Regions from separate parts of the Streptomyces sp. 6N223 genome, predicted to be linked through region 2. Evidence: predicted binding sites of a transcription regulator. Region 2 holds the regulator's gene; the other holds the start of a gene.
The links. The regulator HspR, encoded in region 2, represses chaperone genes until heat shock. The targets are predictions, from matches to a motif close to TTGAGNNNNNNNNNCTCAA.
Positions count from the first base shown of each region.

Region 1: the regulator HspR is predicted to act here: its motif matches at 7,575-7,593, upstream of clpB (ATP-dependent chaperone ClpB).

Region 1 is NZ_JBQQCA010000028.1:64,102-76,146, reverse strand. It holds gene ACTWQH_RS18645 (AfsR/SARP family transcriptional regulator) at 72-551, shown strand; gene ACTWQH_RS18640 (hypothetical protein) at 697-990, shown strand; gene ACTWQH_RS18635 (YbjN domain-containing protein) at 994-1,587, opposite strand; gene ACTWQH_RS18630 (AfsR/SARP family transcriptional regulator) at 1,717-4,863, shown strand; gene clpB (ATP-dependent chaperone ClpB) at 4,901-7,507, opposite strand; gene ACTWQH_RS18620 (trypsin-like serine peptidase) at 7,671-8,498, opposite strand; gene ACTWQH_RS18615 (N-acetylmuramoyl-L-alanine amidase) at 8,768-10,831, shown strand; partial or broken gene ACTWQH_RS18610 (BTAD domain-containing putative transcriptional regulator) at 10,945-12,045, opposite strand, start outside.
Region 2 is NZ_JBQQCA010000002.1:131,742-143,786, forward strand. It holds gene ACTWQH_RS02320 (sodium-translocating pyrophosphatase) at 1-1,006, shown strand, start outside; gene ACTWQH_RS02325 (Dyp-type peroxidase) at 1,238-3,103, shown strand; gene ACTWQH_RS02330 (heat shock protein transcriptional repressor HspR) at 3,177-3,626, opposite strand; gene dnaJ (molecular chaperone DnaJ) at 3,631-4,821, opposite strand; gene grpE (nucleotide exchange factor GrpE) at 4,876-5,793, opposite strand; gene dnaK (molecular chaperone DnaK) at 5,790-7,661, opposite strand; gene ACTWQH_RS02350 (PP2C family protein-serine/threonine phosphatase) at 7,846-8,934, opposite strand; gene ACTWQH_RS02355 (peptidoglycan recognition protein family protein) at 8,938-9,792, opposite strand; gene ACTWQH_RS02360 (NADPH-dependent F420 reductase) at 9,915-10,562, opposite strand; partial or broken gene ACTWQH_RS02365 (DUF488 domain-containing protein) at 10,632-10,997, opposite strand; gene ACTWQH_RS02370 (LCP family protein) at 11,061-12,038, opposite strand.

The sequences.
Region 1 (12,045 bases), on a different contig from region 2:
CCCAGCATGCGGCGACCGCCTTGTCCGCCGCCTTGGCCGGAACCTTGACGGGATCTGACACGGTGGAGCGCATGGCTGACTTGGCGGGTGTGGGGCTGCTGGGGCCGGTGGAGCTGCGAGGACCCGACGGCAGGAGCAGGGACGCGGGGCCGCCGCAGCAGCGGTGCCTGCTGGCGGTGCTGGCGATGGCGCCGGGGCGGCCGGTGGCGGCCGAGACGCTGCTGGACCGGCTGTGGGACCAGGACCCGCCGGGGAACGCCCGGGACGCGCTGTACACGTACGTCTCCCGGCTGCGGCGGGTGCTGCGGCGCGCTGCCGGCGGGTACGTGCTGGACCTCGCCGCCGAGGAGGTTGACGTGCACCGCTCCCGCGCCCTGGCGCGGCGGGCGCGGGCCGAGGGCGGGGAGAGGCCGGGGCCGCCTCCGCCAGTAACGCCCGGCCGCTGCTGGCCGAGCTGGTCGGAAGAAACCTCCTCACCGAGCACGCTCCCGGCCGCTTCAGCCTCCACGACCTGCTGCGCCAGTACGCCACCGAGCTCGCCCACGACCTGAACCCGGAGCCGGAGCGACGCGAGGCCCTCTCCCGGCTCCTCGACCACTACCTGCACTCGATCCACGCCGCGACCGTGACGATGGGGATCGGGCGCGTCTTCGTGACGGATCCCGGGCCGATGCTGCCCACGACCACGCCCGCGCCATGGCGTGGTGCGCCGCAGAGTGCCGGACGCTCGTCGCGACGGTGGAGTTCGCGGTGGGGTCCGGTGGCGGCTTCGACGACCTGGCCACCCGCCTGGGGCGGCGGCTGTCGTACCACCTGGACCGGGTGCGTTGCCGCGTGCTGGCGGCCGGCATCCTCACCAGCCTCGGCGACGCCTACCAGGGCGCCGACGACACGGCCGCCGCCCGCGACGCCTGGCAACGTGCGCTGCGGCACTACGAGGAGCTGGGGCACCCGGAGGAGGCGGAGCTCCGCGCCCGGCTCACCCGGTAGAAGCTACGCCTCCTTGGCGATGCCGAGCTGCTCGGTGATCCACTTCTCGAACTCGATCGAGGCGTTCACCCAGCTCACCATCGAGGAGATGAAGTGGTCGAGCACGACGCCGTGGCCGATCAGCATCTGCACCTCGCCGATCAGGCGGACCGTGCCCTCGTCGGTGGTGTGGGTGTAGACCTTGGGCCACAGGGTACGGCGGTTCCAGTCGTCGAGGTTCTCCAGCAGGCGCGGCTTGTCGTCGAGCGTGTACTTGCGGTCGTAGAAGCTGCGCACGGACATGATCCGCTGCTGCTTCTCGCCACGGAACATGAAGTAGACCCGGAACTCCTTCCAGCGGGCGACCACGTCGCCCTGCCGGTCGTCCTGGTACTTCAGCTGCATGCGTTCCAGGACCTGCTCGACCAGCGCCTTGTCGGGCGCGGCCACCCGCACGGGCCGCGTCTGCTGCTGGCCCTGCTGGCTCTCCTGGCCCTGCTGGCCCTTGCCTGCCTGCTCTGCCTTGCCTGCCTGCTCTGCCTGCTCCGGCTGCTGGGGCTGCTCGGGCTTCTTGGGAGCACCCCCGAAGTTCGGAATCGCTGACGGATCCATGGACATGGGGCGTTGTCCCTTCGTACGGCTACGGTGGCGGCTCGGCCTTCCATCCTCCCCCATCACCGCCCCCGTCTGGCAACCACCCGGTATCGCGGTATAACCGTACGACGGGCGCTAGAGGGGGTGTGGGGGATGGCTGCACAGGTGCGCTTACTGGGGCCGGTCGAGGTGCGGGGGGAGGGCGGGCTTCCCGCGACGCTGGGGCCGCCGCAGCAGCGGTGTGTGCTGGCGTCGCTGGCGCTGGAGCCCGGCCGCCCGGTGGCGGCGGAGACGCTGATCGACCGGCTGTGGCGGGAGGCGCCGCCGGAGAACGCCCGGCAGGTGCTGTACACCTACGTCTCGCGGCTGCGGCGGCGGCTGCGCGAGGCCGACGCCCCCGGGGTGGCGCGCCGGGACGGCGGCTACGTGCTGCGGGTCGCCCCCGAGGCGGTGGACGTGCACCGCTCGCGCGCGCTGGCGCGGCGGGCACGCGAGGAGCCGGACCCGGCGCGGGCGGTGGGCCTGCTGCGGGAGGCGGCGGCGCTGTGGCGGGGTACGCCGCTGGCGGGCCTGCGGGGCGAGTGGGCCGAGGGGGTGCGGACGGCGCTGACGCAGGAGTCGGTGACGCTGCTGACCCAGCGGTTCGAGGCCGAGCTGGCCTCGGGGCGCCACGGCGCGGTGCTGAGCGAGCTGGCGTCGGCCGCGGCGGCGCACCCGCTGGCGGAGCCGCTGGCCGGGCTGCTGATGCTGGCGCTGTACCGCGCCGGGCGGCAGGCGGACGCCCTGGCGGCGTACGCACGCGCCCGGCACGACCTGGTCACCGAACTGGGCGAGGACCCGGGCCCGGTCCTGTCCCGCCTCCACGCGCAGATCCTGCGCCGCGACCCCGCCCTGGGCGCACCGGGCGCCTTCGCCGCCGCCGACGCTGGCGCGGCGAGGCCGGGCCCGGGCGCCAGCCCGGAAACCACGCCGCTCACGGCCCCACCACCGGACACGCCCGGCACCCGCGACCCCAACGCTGCTCCACCAGCAGCCCCACCACCGGCCACGGCGACCACCCCTCCCGGCACACCGGGCGCCCCTGACGCCAACGCCAGCGCGGCCGCGCCCCCGCCGCCGGGTGCCACGCCCGGCACGTCACCCGGCTCCGGCGCGGGCATGGCCCCCGGCACCGGGCCCGGCACCGGGCCGCCGCCCGGCGCGCCCCCTGGTGCCGCTGCCGGGCCGGGGCCGGACGGGGTGGCCGTGAGGCGGCCCGTGGTGCGGCCGGCGCAGCTGCCTGCCGACGTGCGCGGGTTCACCGGACGGGAGGCGAGCCTGAGGCGGCTGGACGCCGGCCTGGACGCGGGTGGCGGCGCGCTGGTCACGACGATCGTCGGGACGGCCGGGGTGGGCAAGACCGCGCTGGCCGTGCACTGGGCCCACCGGGTCGCCCACCGCTTCCCCGACGGCCAGCTCTACGTCAACCTGCGCGGCTTCGACGAGTCCGGGACGGTCGTGGCCCCGGATCAGGCGCTGCGCGACGTCCTCGCGGCGTTCGGCGTCCCCGCCGAGCAGCTGCCGTCCGGCACGGACGCCCTGGCGGGGATGTTCCGCAGCGTGCTGGCGGGCCGCCGGGTGCTGATGGTGCTCGACAACGCCCGCGATGCCGCGCAGGTGCGGCCGCTGCTGCCCGGCGCCCCCGGCTGCCTGGCCCTCGTCACCAGCCGCAACCAGCTCCCCGGCCTGGTCGCCGCGACCGGCGCCACCCAGCACGCCCTCGACCTGTTCACCCGGCACGAGGCGCGGCAGATGCTCGCGAGCCGACTCGGCCCGGCCCGCCTCGCGGGCCGGGAGGCGGAGGACGCCGTCGCCGAGATCCTCGAGCGCTGCGCCCGGCTGCCGCTGGCGCTGGCGATCGTCGCCGCCCGCGTCGCCGCCCGCCCCGACTTCCCGCTGGCCACCATCGTCGCCCAGCTCCGCGAGGCGGGCGGCGGCGGCCTGGGCAACCTCGCCCTCGGCGAGGAGGCGGACGTGGCGACCGACATCCGCGCGGTGTTCTCCTGGTCCTACCGCACCCTCGGCCCCGAGGCGGCGCGCCTCTTCCGCCTCCTCGGGCTGCACCCGGGCCCCGACCTGGCGGTGGGCGCGGCAGCGAGCCTGGCCGGGCTGTCGACGGGCCGTGCCCGGCCGCTGCTGGCCGCGCTGGTGAGCAGGAATCTGCTGACCGAGTACGCGCCGGGCCGGTTCACGCTCCACGACCTGCTGCGCCACTACGCCTGCGAGCTGGCCCGCGACCAGGATCCCGAGGAGGGGCGGCACGCGGCGTTCTCCCGTCTCCTGGACTACTGCGTGCACTCCGCCCACGCCGCCAACGCCGCGCTCGGGATACGGCGCGTCTCGCTGGGCGACGCCGGCCCGTCGCGGCCCGCGACGACGCCCGAGCGCTTCGACGGCACCGCGGACGCCTTGGAGTGGTTCGCCGCTGAGCATCCCGCGCTGATCGCCGCGGTCGAGTTCGCGGCGCGGACCGGCGGCTTCGACGACCAGGCGATCCGGCTGGGGCGCATGGTGTCGGCGTTCCTGCTTCAGCAGTGCCACTGGCACGAGCACGTGGAGCTTCAGCACACCCTCATGCCCGCCGCGCAACGGCTGGACGACACCGCCGAGCTGGGCCGTCTCTTCCTGGAGCTGGGCCTGGCGCACACGAATCTCCGCCTCTTCCGGCGCGCCCGGGAGTACCTGGACCGGGCCCTGGGGCTGTTCCGCGAACGCGACGACGTCAGGGGGCAGGCCGGTGTCTACACCGCCCTGTGCCGCCTCAGCTCCTCCCAGCGCGACTACGCCGAGGCGATGCGCTGCGCCCAGCGGAGCCTGGAGCTCCACCGCGCACTCGGGGCCGAGAGCGGGGCGGGACGCATGCTGAGCAACATCGCCTGGTACCACGTCAAGCTGGGCGCACCCGAGCAGGCGCTGGTCAGCGGTGGCGAGGCGCTCGCCATTCTGGAGAAGACCGGCGACCGGTACGGCGCGGCCTACGCCTGGGGCGCCCTGGGCGACGCGCACGCGGCACTCGGCGAGCACGCCGAGGCGATCGCGTGCCTGCGCCGGTCGCTCGACGGACTGCACACCCCCGAGCCGCTCGATCCGCCGACGGTGGCCGACACGCTCACGAGCCTGGGCGACATCCACCAATCCGTGGGCGACGAGGCCGCCGCCCACGACGCCTGGCGGCGTGCCCTGCCGATCTACGAGGAGCTGGCCCGCCCCGAGGCGGAGGAGATTCGCGCGCGCCTGGGCGAGGGCGTTGAGGGGCGTTGACCGGCCGTGACCGGTCACGGCCGGTCACGGCCAGGGCTTACGCGCTCTCCTCCCGCACGGCCTCGATCGCGAGCCCGCCGTCCAGCGCCGCGTCGATGCGGACGGTCTGGCCCTCGCGCACCTCGCCGGAGAGGATCTTGCGGGCCAGCGGGTCGCCGATCGAGGTCTGCACCAGCCGCCGCAGCGGGCGGGCGCCGTACGCCGGATCGTTGCCCTCGTCGGCCAGCCAGCCCAGCGCCAGCGGCGTGACGTCGAGCGTGAGCCGGCGGTCGGCGAGCCGCCGCTGGAGGGCGTCGATCTGGAGCCGCGCGATCCGGCTCAGCTCCTCGCCGCCGAGCGCCTGGAAGATGACGGTGTCGTCCAGCCGGTTCAGGAACTCGGGGCGGAACGCCGCCCGCACCGCCGCGAGCACCTCCTCGCGGCGTTGGTCCGGCTTGGCCAACGGGTCGATCAGGTGCTGGCTGCCGAGGTTGGAGGTCAGGACCAGGATGGTGTTGCGGAAGTCCACCGTCCGGCCCTGGCCGTCGGTCAGGCGGCCGTCGTCGAGGACCTGGAGCAGGATGTCGAAGACCTCGTGGTGGGCCTTCTCCACCTCGTCCAGCAGCACCACGGTGTAGGGGCGGCGGCGCACGGCCTCGGTGAGCTGGCCGCCCTCCTCGTACCCGACGTACCCGGGGGGCGCGCCGACGAGGCGGGCCACCGAGTGCTTCTCGCTGTACTCGCTCATGTCGATGCGGACCATGGCCCGCTCGTCGTCGAAGAGGAAGTCCGCGAGGGCCTTGGCCAGCTCGGTCTTGCCGACGCCGGTGGGGCCCAGGAAGAGGAAGGAGCCGGTGGGCCGGTCGGGGTCGGCGACGCCCGCGCGGGCGCGGCGTACCGCGTCGGAGACGGCGCGGACCGCCTCGGACTGGCCGATGAGGCGGCGGCCGATGGCCTCCTCCATGCGCAGCAGCTTCTCGGTCTCGCCCTCCAGCAGCCGCCCGGCCGGGATGCCGGTCCAGGAGGAGACGACGTCGGCGATGTCGTCGGGGCCGACCTCCTCCTTGACCATGGTCTGGGCGTGGCCGGAGGCCTGCTCCTCGGCGGCGGAGGCGTCGGCCAGCTCGCGCTCCAGCGCCGGGATCTCGCCGTACAGCAGCTTGGAGGCGGTCTCGAAGTCGCCGTCGCGCTGGGCGCGCTCGGCCAGGCCCCGGGTCTCGTCGAGGCGTTCCTTCAGCTCGCCGACGCGGTTGAGGCCCTGCTTCTCCTTCTCCCAGCGGGCGGTGAGGCCGCGCAGCTCCTCCTCGCGGTCGGCCAGCTCGCGGCGCAGCCGGGCCAGCCGCTCCTGGGAGCCGACGTCGGACTCGTTGGCGAGGGCCAGCTCCTCCATCTTCAGGCGGTCGACGGCGCGCTGGAGCTCGTCGATCTCGACGGGGGAGGAGTCGATCTCCATGCGGAGGCGGGAGGCGGCCTCGTCGACCAGGTCGATGGCCTTGTCGGGCAGGAAGCGTGAGGTGATGTACCGGTCGGAGAGGGCGGCGGCGGCGACGAGGGCGCCGTCGGCGATCTGCACCTTGTGGTGGGCCTCGTACCGGCCCTTCAGGCCGCGAAGGATGGCGATGGAGTCCTCGACGGTGGGCTCGGCGACGAGGACCTGCTGGAAGCGGCGTTCCAGGGCGGCGTCCTTCTCGATCCGCTCGCGGTACTCGTCGAGGGTGGTGGCGCCGACCATGCGCAGCTCGCCGCGGGCCAGCATGGGCTTGAGCATGTTGCCCGCGTCCATGGCGGAGTCGCCGCCCGCGCCGGCGCCGACGACGGTGTGCAGCTCGTCGATGAAGGTGATGATGCGGCCGTCGCTCTGCTTGATCTCGCTGAGCACGGCCTTCAGCCGCTCCTCGAACTCGCCCCGGTACTTCGCGCCGGCGACCATGGCGCCGAGGTCGAGGGCGACGAGGCGCTTGTTCTTCAGCGACTCGGGGACGTCGCCCTTGACGATGCGCTGGGCCAGGCCCTCGACGACGGCGGTCTTGCCGACGCCGGGCTCGCCGATGAGGACGGGGTTGTTCTTGGTGCGGCGGGAGAGGACCTGCACGACGCGGCGGATCTCGTGGTCCCGGCCGATGACGGGGTCGAGCCGCCCCTCGCGGGCGGCGGCGGTGAAGTCGGTGCCGAACTTCTCCAGCGCCTTGTAGGTGCCCTCGGGGTCGGGGGACGTCACGCGCTGGCCGCCCCGGGCCTGCTGGAAGGCGTTGAGCAGCCGCTTGTCGCCGGCGCCCTGCTTGGTGAGGACCGCGCCGGCCTCGCCGCCCTTGGCGGCCAGGCCGATCAGCAGGTGCTCGGTGGAGACGTACTGGTCGCCGAGGTCGGCGGCGCGCCGCGAGGCGTCGGCGAACACGGCCAGCAGCTCGCGGTTCGGCTGCGGCCGGGGCACGGAGGCGCCCTGCACGCTGGGCAGCCCGGCGAGCTGGCGCTCGGCGGCGGCGCGGATGGCCGCCTGGTCGGCGTCGACGGCGGCGAGGAGGTCCTGGATGTTCTCGTTCTCCCGCCCTTCGAGGAGGGCGAGCAGCAGGTGCGCCGGGGTGATGTCCGGATGCCCGTCGCGCAGCGCGCGGTCGTTGGCCGCGCCGATCGCTTCCCGGCTCCTGTTGGTCAGCTCGGCGTTCACGTCAGCGGTACTCCTCCGTGTCCCAGGGGTGGCAGACTCGAGTCTGCCACAGGCAACGTGCGATAAGTTGAGTCTATTCCACTCAAGGGCAAGCAAGCGCCGGTGCTCTTGTCATCTAACGCGATCGGGCGCGGGATGGCGCGGATGGGGGGTGGCGGGCGTCCTACGCCCCGCCCGCCTCCTCGAAGAGGGCCTTCGCCGACTCGGGATACGGCCGGCCGATGACGTGGCCCTCGCCGCTGCCGACGGACATCACCGCGAGGAGGGTGCCGGACTGGCTGCGCTCGTCGTACTCCGCCAGCCACGGGCCGCCGCTCGACCCGGCCGTCATGTCGCAGTCCTCCAGCAGCAGCCCGCCGACGTTCGGCTCCTCGGCCTCGCCCTCCGCCAGGACCTGCGTCTCCCCCGCGCAGTAGTGCAGCGACTCGCCGTCGTAGGGGTCGACCGCCGGATAGCCGAGGACCTCGACCTCGCCGCCCTCCTGGACCGGCTCGAAGGCGAGGCGGTTGGCGCCGTGCTCCTGCTGGATGGTCCTGCCGCCCCTGGTCTCCACCGTCAGGAAGGCGTAGTCGTGCGGCAGGATCGAGGTCATCTCCTGCGTCATGTCCCACCCGTCGGGCGTGTGGAACGCCGCCACCCGCCAGCCCTCGCGCTGGTACGTCTCGCGGTCGTGGTCGTAGCCGGGCACGAACCACGCCTCCTCGGGGGGCTCGGGGGTGTCCGGGGTGCTGACGCAGTGCGCGGCGGTGGCGATCACGCTGCCGTTCGGGGCGTCCACGATCGCGCCTGAGCACATGCCGAGCTGGCCGTTGCCCATGTCCCACAGGATCTTGCCGACGGTGCTCACCGCGCCGTCCTCCCACAGCTCCGCCGCGGCCGCGGGCGGGGCGGCGGGGCCGAGGGCCACCGCGAGCGCGGCGGCGAGGACGGCCGCGCAGGGGAGCGGCCGAGGCGGACGCGGGAACCTCGGCGGGAACCTCATGGGCGTCATGCGCTAACCGTCGGCTCGGCGCCGCGCGCAGTCCAGCGGCGTTCACCCGATCGGGTGGAACGGCAAAGATCGGGCAAAGCCCGGCCCGTTCCCAGCGGTCTATACAAGTGCCGGGGTGCAGGCGGCCCGAGGCGAGACGCCGAAAGGGCGTCACGCGCGCGTCCGCGCCGCCACCGACGGGCAACGTCGGCGTATCCCTGGCGCATTGACGGCGTCATCCGTCAACACCATGCTCATGCCCACCCCATGGCGATCTCGGGAGGCCCCAGGTGCGAGGAACGACACGCGCGAGCCACACCCGCAGGACAGTGCTGCGCACGGCCACGGCGGGCGCCGCCGCCGCGGCCGCCGGCACACCGCTGCTGCTGACGGCGGGTGAGGCATCGGCGTCAGCGGCGTCGGCGTCGGCGTCGGCGGCCCCCGACTCGGAGGCGACGTCGCTTCAGGCGGCGTTCGCCGACGCCGCCGAGCGGTTCGCGGTCCCGCTGAGCGTGCTGCTCGGCGTCTCCTACCTGGTCTCCCGCTGGGACGGGCACGGCGGCGCGCCCAGCGTCTCCGGCGGGTATGGGCCGATGCACCTGACGGACGCCCACACCGCCCTGACCCGGGCCGCCGAGGCCGCGGCGTACGCCGCCACCCTCCCCCAGGCCCTGAAGGGCCTGGGAGGTGCCCCCATAGCCTCCGGCGCCGAGGACCCGCGCGGCGACACCTCCCGGCCGCTGCCCCGGCGTTCGCCCCGGGCCGTCCCGGAGCGCTCCGAGCTTCCCCCCTCGCTCCAGACCCTCGACCGGGCCGCCGAGCTCACCGGCCTGGACCCCGAGGAGCTGCGGACCTCCGGCGCGGCCAACATCCAGGGCGGCGCCGCGCTGCTGGCCGACGCGCAGCGGGCCCTCGGCCAGCCGCTGAGCGCGGACCCGGCCGCGTGGTACGGCGCGGTCGCGGCGTACGCGGGGGCGCGGACCCGGCGCGCCGCCGAGGTGTTCGCCGACGACGTCTACGCCGTGATCAACGCCGGCGAGGAGCGCACCACCGCCGAGGGCGAGCGCGTCGCGCTCGAACCGCTCGCCGTGACCCCGCGCACCGCGACCGCCGACGCCCTCGGCCTGCCGCGCGCCGCCCGCGACCCCGAGGTCGAGGCGCCGGACTCGGTCTCCTGCGAATGGCTCCCGGCGCCCTACGAGGACCTCGGCGACGGGGACTACGGCAACCACGACACGGCCAACCGCCCCGACTCCCAGTCGATCGACTACATCGTCATCCACGACACCGAGGCCACCTGGGAGACGACGCTCGACCTCGTCCAGGACCCGACGTACGTCTCCTGGCACTACAGCCTGCGCTCCTCCGACGGCCACATCGCGCAGCACCTCCGCACCAAGGACGTGGGCTGGCACGCGGGCAACTGGTATGTCAACGCCAAGTCGATCGGCCTGGAGCACGAGGGCTTCCTCATCGAGCCGGACGCCTGGTACACGGAGGCGATGTACCGCACCTCCTCCCGCCTGGTGCGGTACCTGTGCCGCCGCTTCGACATCCCGCTCGACCGGCACCACATCGTCGGCCACGACCAGGTGCAGGGCCCGGTCACCTCCAACATCCCCGGCATGCACACCGACCCCGGCCCGTACTGGGACTGGGCGCACTACTTCGAGCTGCTGGGCGCCCCCTTCGAGCCGACGGCGGGGCGGCGGGCCAGGATCGTCACCATCGCCCCGGAGTACGACACGAACACCCCGCCGTTCATCAACTGCGGCGCCACGGGCAACGACTGCGCGCCCCACGGCTCCTCGGCCGTGCGCCTCCACACCGCCCCCTCGCACGACGCGCCGCTGGTGCGCGACATCGGCACCCGCCCGGACTCCGACGGGGAGGCCACGACAGGGGTCAACGACGTGAGCGCCCGCGCCTCCACGGGGACGCAGTTCGCCGTGGCGGACCGGGAGGGGGACTGGATCGCGATCTGGTTCCTCGGGCAGAAGGCGTGGTTCCACAGCCCGGACTCCGCGCCGACCGCCGTCGGTTCCACGGGCCGCGTCGTGACGGGCAAGGCGGGCGCGTCCACCATCCCGGTGTACGGCCGCGCCTACCCCGAGGCCGGGGCGTACCCGTCGGACATCCCGGCCCAGACGGTCTCCCCGCTGGTGTACGAGATCCCCGCCGACCAGGAGTACGTGCTGGGCCTGCGCACCCCCAGCGAGTACTACCGGGCCGTCACCTATGACCCGGACGCGGAGCTGGGGCGCGTGGTGCGGGGCGAGGAGTACTACCAGATACAGCTCGGGCACCGCATAGGCTTCGTCCGCGCCGCCGACGTGGAGGTGCGCCGGGTCTAGGGCCGGTCCTAGGCCGCCGGGCCGACGCCGACCGGGCCGGAGCTCACGCGCAGCTCCGCGAGCCGCGCCTCGGCGCGGGCCCGCAGCTCCCGCGGGGCGTCGCCCTCGGCCCCGGCCGACAGCGCCAGCTCGAACGCCCGCCGCGCCTCGGTGGCGCGCCCCGCGGAGAGCCAGTGCCAGGCCATGGCCAGCGCCAGCCGCAGCGCCGTCTCGGCCTCCCCGGCAGCCGCCGCGCGTTCGATCGCGGCGCGCGCGTTGCCGGACTCGGCGGCCAGGCGGCCCGGCTCGGTCTCCTCGGCCAGGGCCAGGAAGTGGGCCGCGTGCCGCCGCCGCGCCCCGGTCAGCTCGTCCTCGCCCGCCTGCCGCAGCCGCTCGCCGGCGTAGGCGGCCACCGACTCCAGCAGCCGGTAGCGCGGCGGATCGCCGGAGGCCACGACGAGGGAGCGGTCCACCAGCCGACCCAGCAGGTCCAGCACGTCGCCCGGCGGAACGCCCTCGCCGCACACCGCCTCGGCCGCCGCGAGATCGCCGCCCTCGACCAGCACCGTCAGGCGGCGCAGCACGGCCCGATCCGCCTCGCTCAGCAGCTCCCAGCTCCAGTCGATCACCGCCCGCAGCGTCCGCTGCCGCGCGGGCGCGTCCCGGGGCCCGCCGGTGAGCAGCCCGAAGCGGTCCCGCTCGGCGAGCCGCCGGGCCAGCTCGCGCACGCCCAGCACCCGCACCCGCCGGGCGGCCAGCTCCAGCGCGAGCGGGATGCCGTCCAGGCGGCGGCAGATCGCCGCGACCGCGGGGGCCGTGGCGTCGGTCAGCGCGAACCCGGGTGAGGCGGCGGCGGCCCGTGCCGCGAAGAGCCGCACCGCGTCGGGCTCCGCCAGCGGCTCGACCGCCCACAGCCGCTCGCCGCGCAGGCCCAGCGGCTCCTTGCTGGTGGCGAGGATCCGCAGCCCGGGCACGGCCCGCAGCAGCGCCTCGGCCAGGATGGCGACCGGCTCGGCCAGCGCCTCGCAGTTGTCCAGGACCAGCAGCAGCCGCCGGTCGCGCAACGCCGCCGCCAGGCGTTCGATCGGGCCCGAGGCGCTGCCGCCGTCGCCCGGAACCCCCAGGACCGCCGCCCCCTCGGCGGCCAGTTCCTCCGCCGAGCAGAAGACACCCGGCCCGTGGCCCGGCGGGGCCAGCTCGACCAGCCAGCGGCCGTCCGGGAACGCCTCCTCCTG
Region 2 (12,045 bases):
CACCTTCGGGCCCGTCGCCGACAACGCCCAGGGCATCGCCGAGATGTCCGGCGACGTCGAGGGCGACGGCGCGCAGGTCCTGACCGACCTGGACGCGGTCGGCAACACCACCAAGGCGGTCACCAAGGGCATCGCGATCGCCACGGCGGTGCTGGCCGCCGCCGCGCTCTTCGGCTCCTACCAGGACGCCATCGACGAGGCGGTCGGCGACGCCGGGATGACCGTCGAGGAGGTGCTGGGCGCGACCAGCCTCAGCCTGGACATCTCGCAGCCCAACAACCTCGTCGGCATGATGATCGGCGCGGCGGTCGTCTTCCTCTTCTCGGGCCTGGCGGTCAACGCCGTCTCCCGCTCGGCGGGCGCGGTGGTCTACGAGGTGCGCCGGCAGTTCCGCGAGCACCCCGGGATCATGGACTTCTCCGAGAAGCCGGAGTACGGCCGGGTGGTGGACATCTGCACCCGGGACGCCCAGCGCGAGCTGGCGACGCCGGGCCTGCTGGCCGTGATGGCGCCCATCGTGGTCGGCTTCAGCCTCGGCATCGGGGCGCTGGGCTCCTTCCTGGCGGGCGCGATCGGCACGGGCGTGCTGATGGCGGTCTTCCTCGCCAACTCCGGCGGGGCCTGGGACAACGCCAAGAAGCTCGTCGAGGACGGCCACCACGGCGGCAAGGGCAGCGAGGCTCACGCGGCCACGGTCATCGGCGACACGGTGGGCGACCCGTTCAAGGACACGGCGGGCCCGGCCATCAACCCGCTGCTGAAGGTGATGAACCTGGTGGCGCTGCTGATCGCGCCCGCGGTGATCAGCCTCACCTACGGGGACGACGCCAGCGCGCCGCTCCGCGCGGTGATCGCCGTCGCCGCGATGCTGATCATCTTCGGCGCGGTCTACGCCTCCAAGCGGCGCGGCATCGCCATGGACGACACGGCCGGCCCCGGCGACGACGCGGGCAAGCCGAGCGGCCCGGCGGAGTCGGCCGACCCGGCGGAGACGATCACCTCCTAGCGACCAACCGGACGATCACCTCCGCGATCACCCTCCTCACGGGCCGGACACGCCTCGGGCCCGCTTCCCCCGCCCGGCGCCGCGGACAGCGCGGCGCCGGGCGGCGGCGTTACGCAACGGCGATCCCTCGAACGGGTGGATTAACGGGCAAAGACTCCCGATCTCGCCGACCGGCCGGATACGTTATCACTCAGCGTAATCACACTGACACCTGACGCATCTGGAGGGCTCATGAGCACCGCGCCCGAGACCACCGCCGCCTCCCTTCCGCTGCGCGAGAGCACCGAGATCCAGGGCGACATCCTCGCGGGCTTCAAGAAGGACCATGTCCGGCTGCTCCTCATCCGCTTCGGCGACCCCTGGCACGCCCGGCTGTGGCTGCGGCAGCTCAGGGAGCGGATCGCGACCACCCGCGACGTGGCCGCGTTCAACGCCACCTTCCGCGAGGAGCGCCTGCGCCTGGGCGGGAGCGACCCGGGCACGGACACGATGGCCGCCGTCTGGCGCAGCGTCGGCTTCACCCACGCCGGTCTCGTCGCCCTGGTCGGCGGCAGCCCCATCGCGGACGTGCCGCGCGGCACCACCCAGGAGGCGTTCGTCCAGGGCCCGGCGGAGCGCGGCGAGATGCTGGGCGACACCGAGGACGACGCCCCGGAGCACTGGCTGTTCGGCGCGGACCACACGGACCCGGTGCACGCGGTGCTCACCGTCGCCTCCGACCGCGCCGAGGACCTGCGCACGGCGCTGGAGCGGGAGCGGCGGGAGATCTCCTGCCACGGGATGACCATCGTCTTCGAGCAGGCGGGCGCCACCCTGCCGGGCGATCGCAGCGGCACGGAGCACTTCGGCTTCAAGGACGCCATCAGCCAGCCGGGCGTGGAGGACTTCGACGAGCCCGACCCCGAGCGGCCGGGCGAGGTGCTGGGCAAGCCGGGCACGCGGCTGATCCCGCCGGGCGAGTTCGTGGTGGGCTACGCCACGGACCACCGGCTGCCCGCCTGGCTGCCCCGCTGGATGAACGACGGCTCCTTCCAGGTGATCCGCCGCCTGGCCCAGGACGTCACCGGCTGGTGGGGCCAGGCGGCCGAGCAGCTGAAGGTGCTCAAGGGCCAGGGCGCGGCCCCGGAGGACGCCACCGAGGACTGGGTGGCCTCCCGCATGGTGGGCCGCTGGCGCTCGGGAGCGCCCGTGGCGGAGTATCCGGACGCGGAGCCGCAGGTTCCGCCCGGCCCCGAGGAGAACAACGACTTCGGGTACGCCGACGACCTGAACGGCCGGATCACGCCACTCTTCTGCCACCTGCGGAAGACCAACCCCCGTGACGGCCTGACACTCGTGAACGGCGACGTCATCCCGGAGGAGGGCGCGATCGACGGACGCCGCATCATGCGCCGGGGCGTCCCCTTCGGCCCGCCCCTCGACCAGCCCCACCCCGACACGGCGGGCGGGGAGCACATTACGCGCGGCCTGCTCTTCGTCAGCTACCAGTCGGACCTGGTCGCGCAGTTCGAGTTCGTGCAGCGCTCCTGGGTCAACAACGACAACTTCCCGCAGCGCGAGCCGCGCGTGGGCCGGGACGGGGTGATCGGCAAGGACTCCACGGTGTCCTTCCCCGCCCAGCGGCAGGGGCCCACCGCCTGCGTGCCGCTGGGCCTGAAGCAGTTCGTGCGCACCCAGGGCGCGCTCTACGCCTTCACGCCCTCGCTGACGGCGCTGGGGCAGCTCGCCGACGGCCTCATCCCGGTCGGCGGCGGCCCGCTGGAGGACCGGGCGCTGACCGCGCCGACGACCATCCTGCGCGACGAGGTCGTCAGCTCCGGCCGGGCCCGGCTGCGCTACGAGAGCGACGGCGACCTGGTGGTGCGCGACGAGGGCGAGCGGGAGATGTGGCGGGCGGGGGTGGCCGGGCGTGGCGCGGTGCACGCCGAGTTCCGCGAGACGGGCGAGCTGGTCCTGCCCGATGCGGTCGGCGAGATCGTCTGGTCCACCCCGACCGACGGCAACCCGGGCGCCACCCTGGTGGTCGGGGTCGACGGCGATGTGTCGATCCGCGCCGCCGACGGCCGCTCGCTGTGGCACACCGGCACGGCCCACTGACGGCGGACGTCGCGGGCGTAGCGGCGCGGATGGTGGGCGTGGCGGCGCGGATGGCGGGCCGCCCCGCAGCCGCCTACCGGTTGCGGTCGGGCCGCCACACGACGATGGCCGAGGAGGCCCGCACGTCCTCGTACGGCACGAGGTCGCGGCGGTACGAGGCGTGCACCTGCGCCTCGCGCTGGCGCATCGCCACCGCCGCGCCCTCCAGAGCCTGCTGAAGCTCGGCCACCTTGGCCTGCAGCGCCGCGACCTGGGTCTCCAGCTCGATGATCCGCTTGATCCCGGCCAGGTTGATGCCGTGGTCCTGGGAGAGCCGCTGCACCTCGCGCAGCAGCTGGATGTCACGGGCGGAGTAGCGCCGGCCGCGGCCCGGGGTGCGGTCCGGGCACACGAGGCCGAGGCGGTCGTACTGGCGCAGCGTCTGCGGGTGCAGCCCGGACAGCTGCGCCGCGACGGAGATGACGTATACCGGAGTCTCGTCGGTCAGCTCGTAAGGGTTCGTGGGTCCGTTCCGGCCGTCCATCTCACTACTCTCCCTTCGCGGCCTCGAACAGCGCCGTCCGAGGGTCCTCGTCTCCGGCAGCCGCGCGGTAGCTCTCCAGGGCCGTTCTGGCCTTGTCGCCCAGCTCGCGGGGGACGACCACCTCGATCGTGACGAGCAGGTCGCCCCTGGTGCCGTCCTTGCGCACCGCCCCCTTGCCGCGCGCGCGCATCACGCGCCCGCTCGGCGTTCCCGGCGGCAGCTTCAGCGTGACCGGGGCGCCACCCAGGGTCGGCACCCTGATCTCACCACCCAACGCCGCCTCGGGGAAGGTCACCGGCACGGTGATCGTGAGATTGTCCCCTCGCCGGCCGAAGACCGGGTGCGCGTCGACGTGCACCACCACGTACAGGTCTCCGCTGGGTCCGCCGCGCTCCCCCGGGGCGCCCTTGCCGCGCAGCCTGATCCGCTGCCCGTCCGCGACGCCCGCGGGGATGCGCACCTGCATGGTGCGCGAGGAGGTGGCCCGCCCGCTGCCCCGGCACACCGGGCACGGGTCCTGGGCGATCAGGCCGCGCCCCCGGCAGTCCACGCACGGGTCGGTGAGGGAGAAGCCGCCCCCGCCGCCCCGGCTGACCTGCCCGGTGCCGACGCAGGTCGGGCAGACCCGTGGCGTGCCGTTCTTGTCGCCGGTGCCGGAGCACGCCTTGCACGCGGCCGAGGAGGACATCCGCAGCGGCACCGTGGCCCCGGAGACCGCCTCGGTGAAGCTGAGCGTCACCTCGGACTCGATGTCCTGGCCGCGGCGCGGCGCCGTGCGGGTCCCGGCGCCGCCGCGGTTGAACAGGCCGCCGAAGACGTCCCCGATGCCGCCGCCACCCACGCCCCCGCCGCCGAAGCCGCCGCCACCGCCCTGGGGGCCCTGGGGGCCGCCGAAGAGGTCCCCCAGGTCGAAGTTGAACTGGCCGCCGGCGCCGGGGCCCGGCCGGAAGCCGCCGCCCCCGAAGAGCGCCCGCGCCTCGTCGTACTCCTTGCGCCGCTTGGCGTCGCCGAGCACGTCGTACGCCTCGGAGACGTCCTTGAAACGCTCCTCTGCCCGCGCGTCGCCCTTGTTGGCGTCCGGGTGGAACTCGCGCGCGAGCTTGCGGTACGCCTTCTTGATCTCCGCCTCGGTGGCGTCTTTCGGAACGCCGAGGACCTTGTAGTAGTCCTTCTCGATGAAGTCCTTGGTGCTCATCCCCGGCGTCCCTCCTCTCTCGCGTGTCTCGCCCTGCCGGCCTCGGCCTCGGCCTCAGCCCTTGTCCGGGCCACCGCTCTCCTTCGTATCCGGCTGCTCGGTCTCGGCCTCCGCCGCCTCCTGCCGCTTCTCCTCGTCCGCCTCGCCCGACTCGCCCGCGCCGCCCTTACCTGACTTGCCGGGCTTGCCGCCCTTGCCGCCCTTGCCGCCCTTGCCGGACGTGTCGCCCTCGGTGCTCTCCGAACGCTGCACGCCCGGCTGCGGCTCGGCTACCCCGACCCGGGCCGGACGGATCGTCCGGTCGCCGATTCGGTACCCGGGCTGGAGGATCTGCACGCACGTCGTCTCGGTGACATCCGGCGAGTAGCTGTGCATCAGGGCCTCGTGGATGGTCGGGTCGAAGGGCTCGCCCTCCTTGCCGAACTGCATCAGCCCCATCTTGGCGGCCACCGTCTCCAGCGACTCGGCAACCTGCTTGAAGCCGCCGACCAGCTCGCCGTGGTCCCGGGCACGCCCGATGTCGTCGAGCACCGGGAGCAGCTCGGTCAGCAGGTTGGCCACGGCCATCTCGCGGACCGCGATCCGGTCCCGCTCGACCCGGCGGCGGTAGTTCTGGAACTCCGCCTGGAGCCGCTGCAGGTCCTGGGTGCGCTCGTTCAGCGCGGAACGGGCCTGGTCCAGCTGGGCGGTCAACGCCACCTGCTGGACCTCGGTGGCGTGCGGGGGCTGCGGGACCTGCGGCTCGGGGTGGGCGGCCCCGGCCGGGGTGTCGTCCCCGGCCGGCGCCTCCCCGTGACCGCCGTTCCCTTCGCCGCCGCCCGCGGCGTTGGCGTTGGCGTTCTCCGATGAACTCTCAGAGCCCGGGGACTTCCCGGCAGACCCCCCAGAGGACTCAGCCGGCGCTTCGGGGCCGGCGGCCTCGGCGTCGGGGACCTCGGGCTCCTTGTCGAAGCCCTGCGGGTCCTGAGTCACGCGGCACCACCCTTCGGCTTCTCCTCGTCCACGATCTCGGCGTCGACAACGTCCTCGTCAGCCGCGGAGGCCGACGACGCGCCGCCCTCGCCCTCGCCGCCGCCCGCCGCCGACGGGCCGCCGGACTGCTGCGCCTGCGCGTCGGCGTACATGGCCTGGCCCAGCTTCTGGCTGGTGGCCGCGACCTTCTCGGACGCCTCGCGGATGGCGGCGGTGTCCTCGCCCTTCAGCTTCTCCTTCAGGTCCGCGATCGCCGCCTCGACCTCGGTCTTCACGTCGCCCGGCACCTTCTCGGAGTTCTCCTTCAGGAAGTTCTCCGTGGTGTAGACGAGCTGCTCGGCCTGGTTGCGGGTCTCGGCCGCCTCGCGCCGCTGGCGGTCCTCCTCGGCGTACTGCTCGGCGTCGCGCATCATGCGCTCGATGTCGTCCTTCGGCAGGGCGGAGCCGCCGGTGACGGTCATCCGCTGCTCCTTGCCGGTGCCCAGGTCCTTGGCGGAGACGTGCATGATGCCGTTGGCGTCGATGTCGAAGGTGACCTCGATCTGCGGCACGCCGCGCGGCGCCGGGGGCAGCCCGGTCAGCTCGAACATGCCCAGCTTCTTGTTGTACGCCGCGATCTCCCGCTCGCCCTGGTACACCTGGATCTGCACCGACGGCTGGTTGTCCTCCGCCGTGGTGAAGATCTCCGAGCGCTTGGTCGGGATCGTGGTGTTGCGCTCGATCAGCTTGGTCATGATGCCGCCCTTGGTCTCGATGCCGAGCGACAGGGGCGTGACGTCCAGCAGCAGGACGTCCTTGACCTCACCCTTCAGCACACCCGCCTGGAGGCTGGCGCCGATCGCCACGACCTCGTCCGGGTTCACGCCCTTGTTGGCCTCCTTGCCGCCGGTGAGGTTCTTCACCAGGTCGGCGACGGCGGGCATGCGGGTCGAGCCGCCGACGAGCACCACGTGGTCGATCTCGGACAGCTGGATGCCCGCGTCCTTGATCACGTTGTGGAACGGCGTCTTGCAGCGCTCCAGCAGGTCGGACGTGAGCTGCTGGAACTGCGCCCGGGTGAGCTTCTCGTCCATGTGCAGCGGGCCCTCGGCCGAGGCCGTGATGTAGGGCAGGTTGATCGTCGTCTCGCTCGACGAGGACAGCTCGATCTTCGCCTTCTCGGCGGACTCGCGCAGCCGCTGGAGGGCCATCTTGTCCTTGCTGAGGTCCACGCCGTGCGCGTTCTGGAACTGCTTGACCAGGTAGTCGACGATGCGCTGGTCCCAGTCGTCGCCGCCGAGGTGGTTGTCGCCGTTGGTGGCCTTGACCTCCACCACGCCGTCGCCGATCTCCAGCAGCGAGACGTCGAACGTGCCGCCGCCGAGGTCGAAGACCAGGATCGTCTGGTCCTCCTTCTCCAGCCCGTACGCGAGCGCGGCGGCGGTCGGCTCGTTGACGATACGCAGCACGTTCAGGCCCGCGATCTCGCCGGCCTCCTTGGTGGCCTGGCGCTCGTGGTCGTTGAAGTACGCCGGGACGGTGATGACCGCGTCCGTGACCTTCTCGCCCAGGTACGACTCGGCGTCCCGCTTCAGCTTCTGCAGGATGAAGGCGCTGATCTGCTGCGGGTTGAAGTCCTTGTCGTCGATCTTGATCTTCCAGTCGGTGCCCATGTGGCGCTTGACCGACCGGATGGTCCGCTCGACGTTGGTGACGGCCTGGCGCTTGGCGACCTCGCCCACCAGCACCTCGCCGTTCTTCGCGAAGGCCACAACGGACGGCGTGGTCCTGGCGCCCTCGGCGTTGGTGATGACGGTGGGCTCACCGCCTTCGAGAACACTGACGACGGAGTTCGTCGTGCCCAGGTCGATGCCGACCGCACGTGCCATGTCGATTTCCTCCAGCTGCTAGCTGAGCCTGCGTCGCACGCCTGTGTCGGCGCGCGTGCCTGAGTGGGACAGGCTCAAGAGTGCATGAGGAAACATCGGCAGTCAAATGACCTGAGTCGAGTCCACTCAACTCTTATCCAGCTCTTACGCTCAGCCCAGCCAACTCAGCCCGGCTCAGCGCAACTCAGCCCAGCCGGAGCGAAAGCAGCGCGACATCGTCCCGGATGGTGGGGGCGTACGCCGACAGGTCCCGCCACACCGCGTCCACCAGCCACCCGGGCGTCGGCGTTCCCTCCACGAGGAGGGCCTCCAGCCGCTCCCCCAGCGGATAGAACGCCCCGTGCCGGTCGCGCGCCTCCGTCACGCCGTCGGTGTACCCCAGCAGCACGTCCCCCGGCCGCAGCGGCTCGCTCGCGACCGGCGGCGGCACCACCTCGGGCGCCACCCCCAGCGGCGGCCCCGGCTCGGCGGCCAGCTCCCGCACCACGCCCCCACGGATCAGCAGCGCCGACGGATGCCCCAAGCTCACCACGTGCACCTCCCCGGCGTCCAACGCCACCTCCAGCAGCAGCGCCGTGGCGAACAGCTCGGCGTCCGCCTCCTCCCCGGCGGTGGCCACGTCCACCCGCAGCCGCCGGTTGAGCCGCGCGGCCACCCCGCCCAGCTCCGGCTCGTACAGCACCGCCTCCCGGAACGAGCCCAGCAGCGCCGCCACCGTGCCGACGGCCGCCAGCCCGTGCCCCCGCACGTCCCCGATGACCGCCCGCACCCCGTACGGCCCCTCCCGCACGTCGTACAGGTCCCCGCCCACCAGCGCGGCCCGCAGCGCCGGGCGGTAGAGCGCGGCGCAGCGCACCGGCCCCACCGCCGGCGGCAGCGGCGGCAGCACGGCCCGCTGCGCCGCCTCGGCCACGCTGCGGACGACGACCAGGTCGCTGGTGTAACGGCTGCGCACCCATGCCACGAGCACGCTGAACGCCGCGATCGCGACGACCGCCGCCAGGTCCCCGCCGCTGATGTGCTCCGCCCGGGTCTGCGGCGTCGCCAGCACGGCCACCACCCCGGCGGCCAGCAGCGCGGTCTGGCGCGGCCCGTAGATCAGCCCGGCCAGCGGCGGCACGGCGGCGATCAGGGTGCCGACCAGCTCCACGCGCGCGGCGATCGGCTCCAGCACGGCCAGCACCGCGAACAGGACCCACGGCAGAGCCCGCAGCCAGCGCGGCAGCAGGCCGGGCTGACCGGCGCCGACGATGCCCACCGCCCTGGCGACCACGGGTCACCGGGCCGCATCCGCCCGGGCCGGGCCCGCGTCCGCGTCCACGTCCGCGTCCGCGTCCGACCGGGACTCCTCGGTCTCCGCGGCTTCCGCGGCCTTCGCGGCCTCCGCCCGCAGCCGGTCGGTACGGGCGCGGATCTCCGGCAGCGCGGCGTAGATCACGTCCCCCGGGCAGTGCGTGTAGAAGATGTCGCGGTGCCCGGCGACGACGTCCACCTCGGCCGCCGTCCCCTCCGGGACGCGGCTGGCGTCGTTGCTGGAGACCAGCCGCACCCGCCCCCGCGGATCCGCGCCCGGCCGCAGCTTCCACGCCGCGATCTGGGCGACGGCGTCCAGCAGCGGCTCGGGCACGGCCTCCGCGTAGCTGAAGTCGCCGAGCGCCGCGATGCCCACGCTGTCGTGGTTGAAGCCGGTGGTGTGTGCCCCCAGCACGAAGCGGTCGATGCCGCCCGCGCGGCCCTCGTAGATCGTGCCGCACTTGTCGACGACGAAGTTGTAGCCCAGGTCGTCCCAGCCCAGGCGCAGCACGTGGTCGGCGTACATCGCCCGCAGCATGGCGGGAGCGTCCGCGCAGTCGTAGTCGTCGGGGTGGCCGGTGTGGTGGATGAAGACCGCCCTGGCCGCGCCCGTGTAGGTCACCGGGTCGTCGCGCAGGCCGTCGTCCGCCCCCCACTCCACCCGGCTGACCACGGCCGGGCGCGGCGCGGCGGGGCGGCGTTCGGCCGGGCCGCCGCCCACGCGCTCGCGGGCGCGCTCGTACGCCGGCGAGGCGCCCGGCAGCCCGGCGTTCGGCGGCGTCGCCCGCCAGGTCACCAGCAGGGCGAGGGGCAGCACCGCCAGCAGCGTGGCCCACACCGCCGCCCTTCGCACCCTCGCCCGGAACGACCCCGACCACGACCACGACCACGATCCCGATCCCGACCACCCTCGCCCCGACATCGCCGATCAGCCTCCCAGTCGCTCAGCCGCTCAGCAGTTCAGGAGATGATCTTGATCGCGCTCGACCAGTTCAGGCCCAGCGGCTCCTGGATGGTGATGTTGAGGAACCCCAACGCCTCCAGCTCACGCGCGCGCCGCAGCGGGCCGACGTCCAGGGCCCGCAGCCCGCTCGAGGAGGCCAGCTCCGCGACGGTCAGCTTGGCGTCCGCCTCGTCGCCCGCTATGAGCACGTCCAGCGGCTGCCCGGCCACCTGCCCGTCCACCAGGGTCCCCGCGAGCGTGGTGTTGAACGCCTTCACCACCGGCGCGCCCGGGGCGGCCTCGGCCGCGATCAGCTCGGCGGCGGAGGTCCCGGCCGGCACCGCGAGCCCGTCGAGGGTGTTGAAGTCGACGGGGTTGGAGATGTCGACCAGCACCGAGCCCGTCAGCGCGGTGCCGTACTCGGCGACCACGTCGCGGCCCGCCGGGTAGGGCACGGCCAGCACCACCACGTCGGCGTCCTCGACCCCGATGGCGTCGGAGGCGTTGACCTCCGCCGCGCCGGGGGCCCTGCCGCGCAGCTCGTCGGCGAGGTCCGCCGCCTTCTTGTGGCTTCTGTCGATCAGCCGGACGGTATGCCCGCCGGCCAGGGCACGGCTCGCGATGCCACGGCCCATGTTCCCCGCGCCGATGATGGAAACAATCATTTCTCCATGCGAGCACGCCCCCCGGCGACCCGCATCTCAGGAGCACGTCAGGAGCACGTCACGAGCACGTCAGGAGCGCAGCAGCTCCGCCAGCACGGCGGCGTGGCTGCGGTCGGGGGCGCGGGCGGCGGTCAGCAGCGTCACCCCTCCGGAGCGGGCCCGCGCGCGCAGCCGGTCGAGCGCCTCGGCGGCCGGCGCCTCCGCGGCGAGCTCCGCCTCGTACCGGCCGCGGAACTCCTCCCAGCTCCCCTCCGGGCCGTGGAACCAGCGGCGCAGCTCGTTCGAGGGCGTCACCTCCTTGGGCCACTCGTCGATCCCGGCGTCGGCCTTGCTCAGCCCGCGCGGTCAGAGCCGGTCGATCAGCACCCGCGTGCCGTCCTCCGGGGACGGCGGCTCATACACCCGCCGCACGCGCACACGCACACGCACACGCATCACAACGCCCTCCTGACTGACGCGCTCCGCCCCTCGTTCTCCCTCCAGTCATGCTCCCTCCAGTCATGCTCCCTCCAGCGGCCGGTCCTCGCGCAGCGCCGCGAAGAGCCGGTCGGCCGCCGGCCGGTCGAGCAGCAGGCGGTTGGGCCGGTCCGGATGGGGCCGCGTCGGCACGGTGTGGAAGCTCAGCCCCTTCCCCGGCACCGCCCGGACGTCGCTGGCCAGCGCGTACAGGCTCCCGAGCGAGTCCAGCCCGGGGTCGGCGGTCACCGACGAGGTCAGCGCGTCCAGCACCGGGTACAGCCGGGTCGGGCTGGTGACGACCGACTCGTCGGTCACCTTTCCGTACAGCAGCCGCAGGAACTCCTGCTGCCGCGCCACCCGGTTCAGGTCGCTGCCGTCCCCGACGTAGACCCGGGCCCTGACGTACGCCAGCGCCTCCTCGCCGTCCAGCAGCTGGCGCCCGGCGGGCTGGTGGTGGCCGACGTTCGGGTCGTGCTCGGCCCGGGGCAGCACCACCTCGATGCCGCCGAGCGCGTCCACGGCGTCGGCGAAGTCCTCGAAGCCGATCACGAGGTGGTGGTCGACGCGCACGTCGGCGAAGCGCTCGAACGCGCGGATGGTGCAGGCCGCGCCGCCGAAGTGGTACGCCCAGTTGAACTGCGCCCGCTCCGGCGGGTGCCGCTCGCCGTTCCACCCCCGGCAGGCGGGGATGTCCACCACGATGTCGCGTGGCACGCTGACCACCTCCGCGCGCCGCCCGTCGCCGGAGAGGTGGAGCAGCAGCACGGTGTCGGAGCGGGCGCTGTCGGGCGTCGATCCGCGGTCGGAGCCGATCACCATGATGTTGCGGGCTTCGCCGTCGCCGCCGGGGGCCGGGCGTTCGGCGGCGTGGCGGTCGAGGGCGTCGGCGGCGGCGTGGTCGGTGCGGATGTTGTCGTCCAGGCTCTGGTACGCCCACAGCGCGATGCCGGCGGTGATCGCCAGCACCACGCCGAACGCCAGCAGCACCCACCACAGCACCCTCTGACCGCGCGTCATCCCGGCC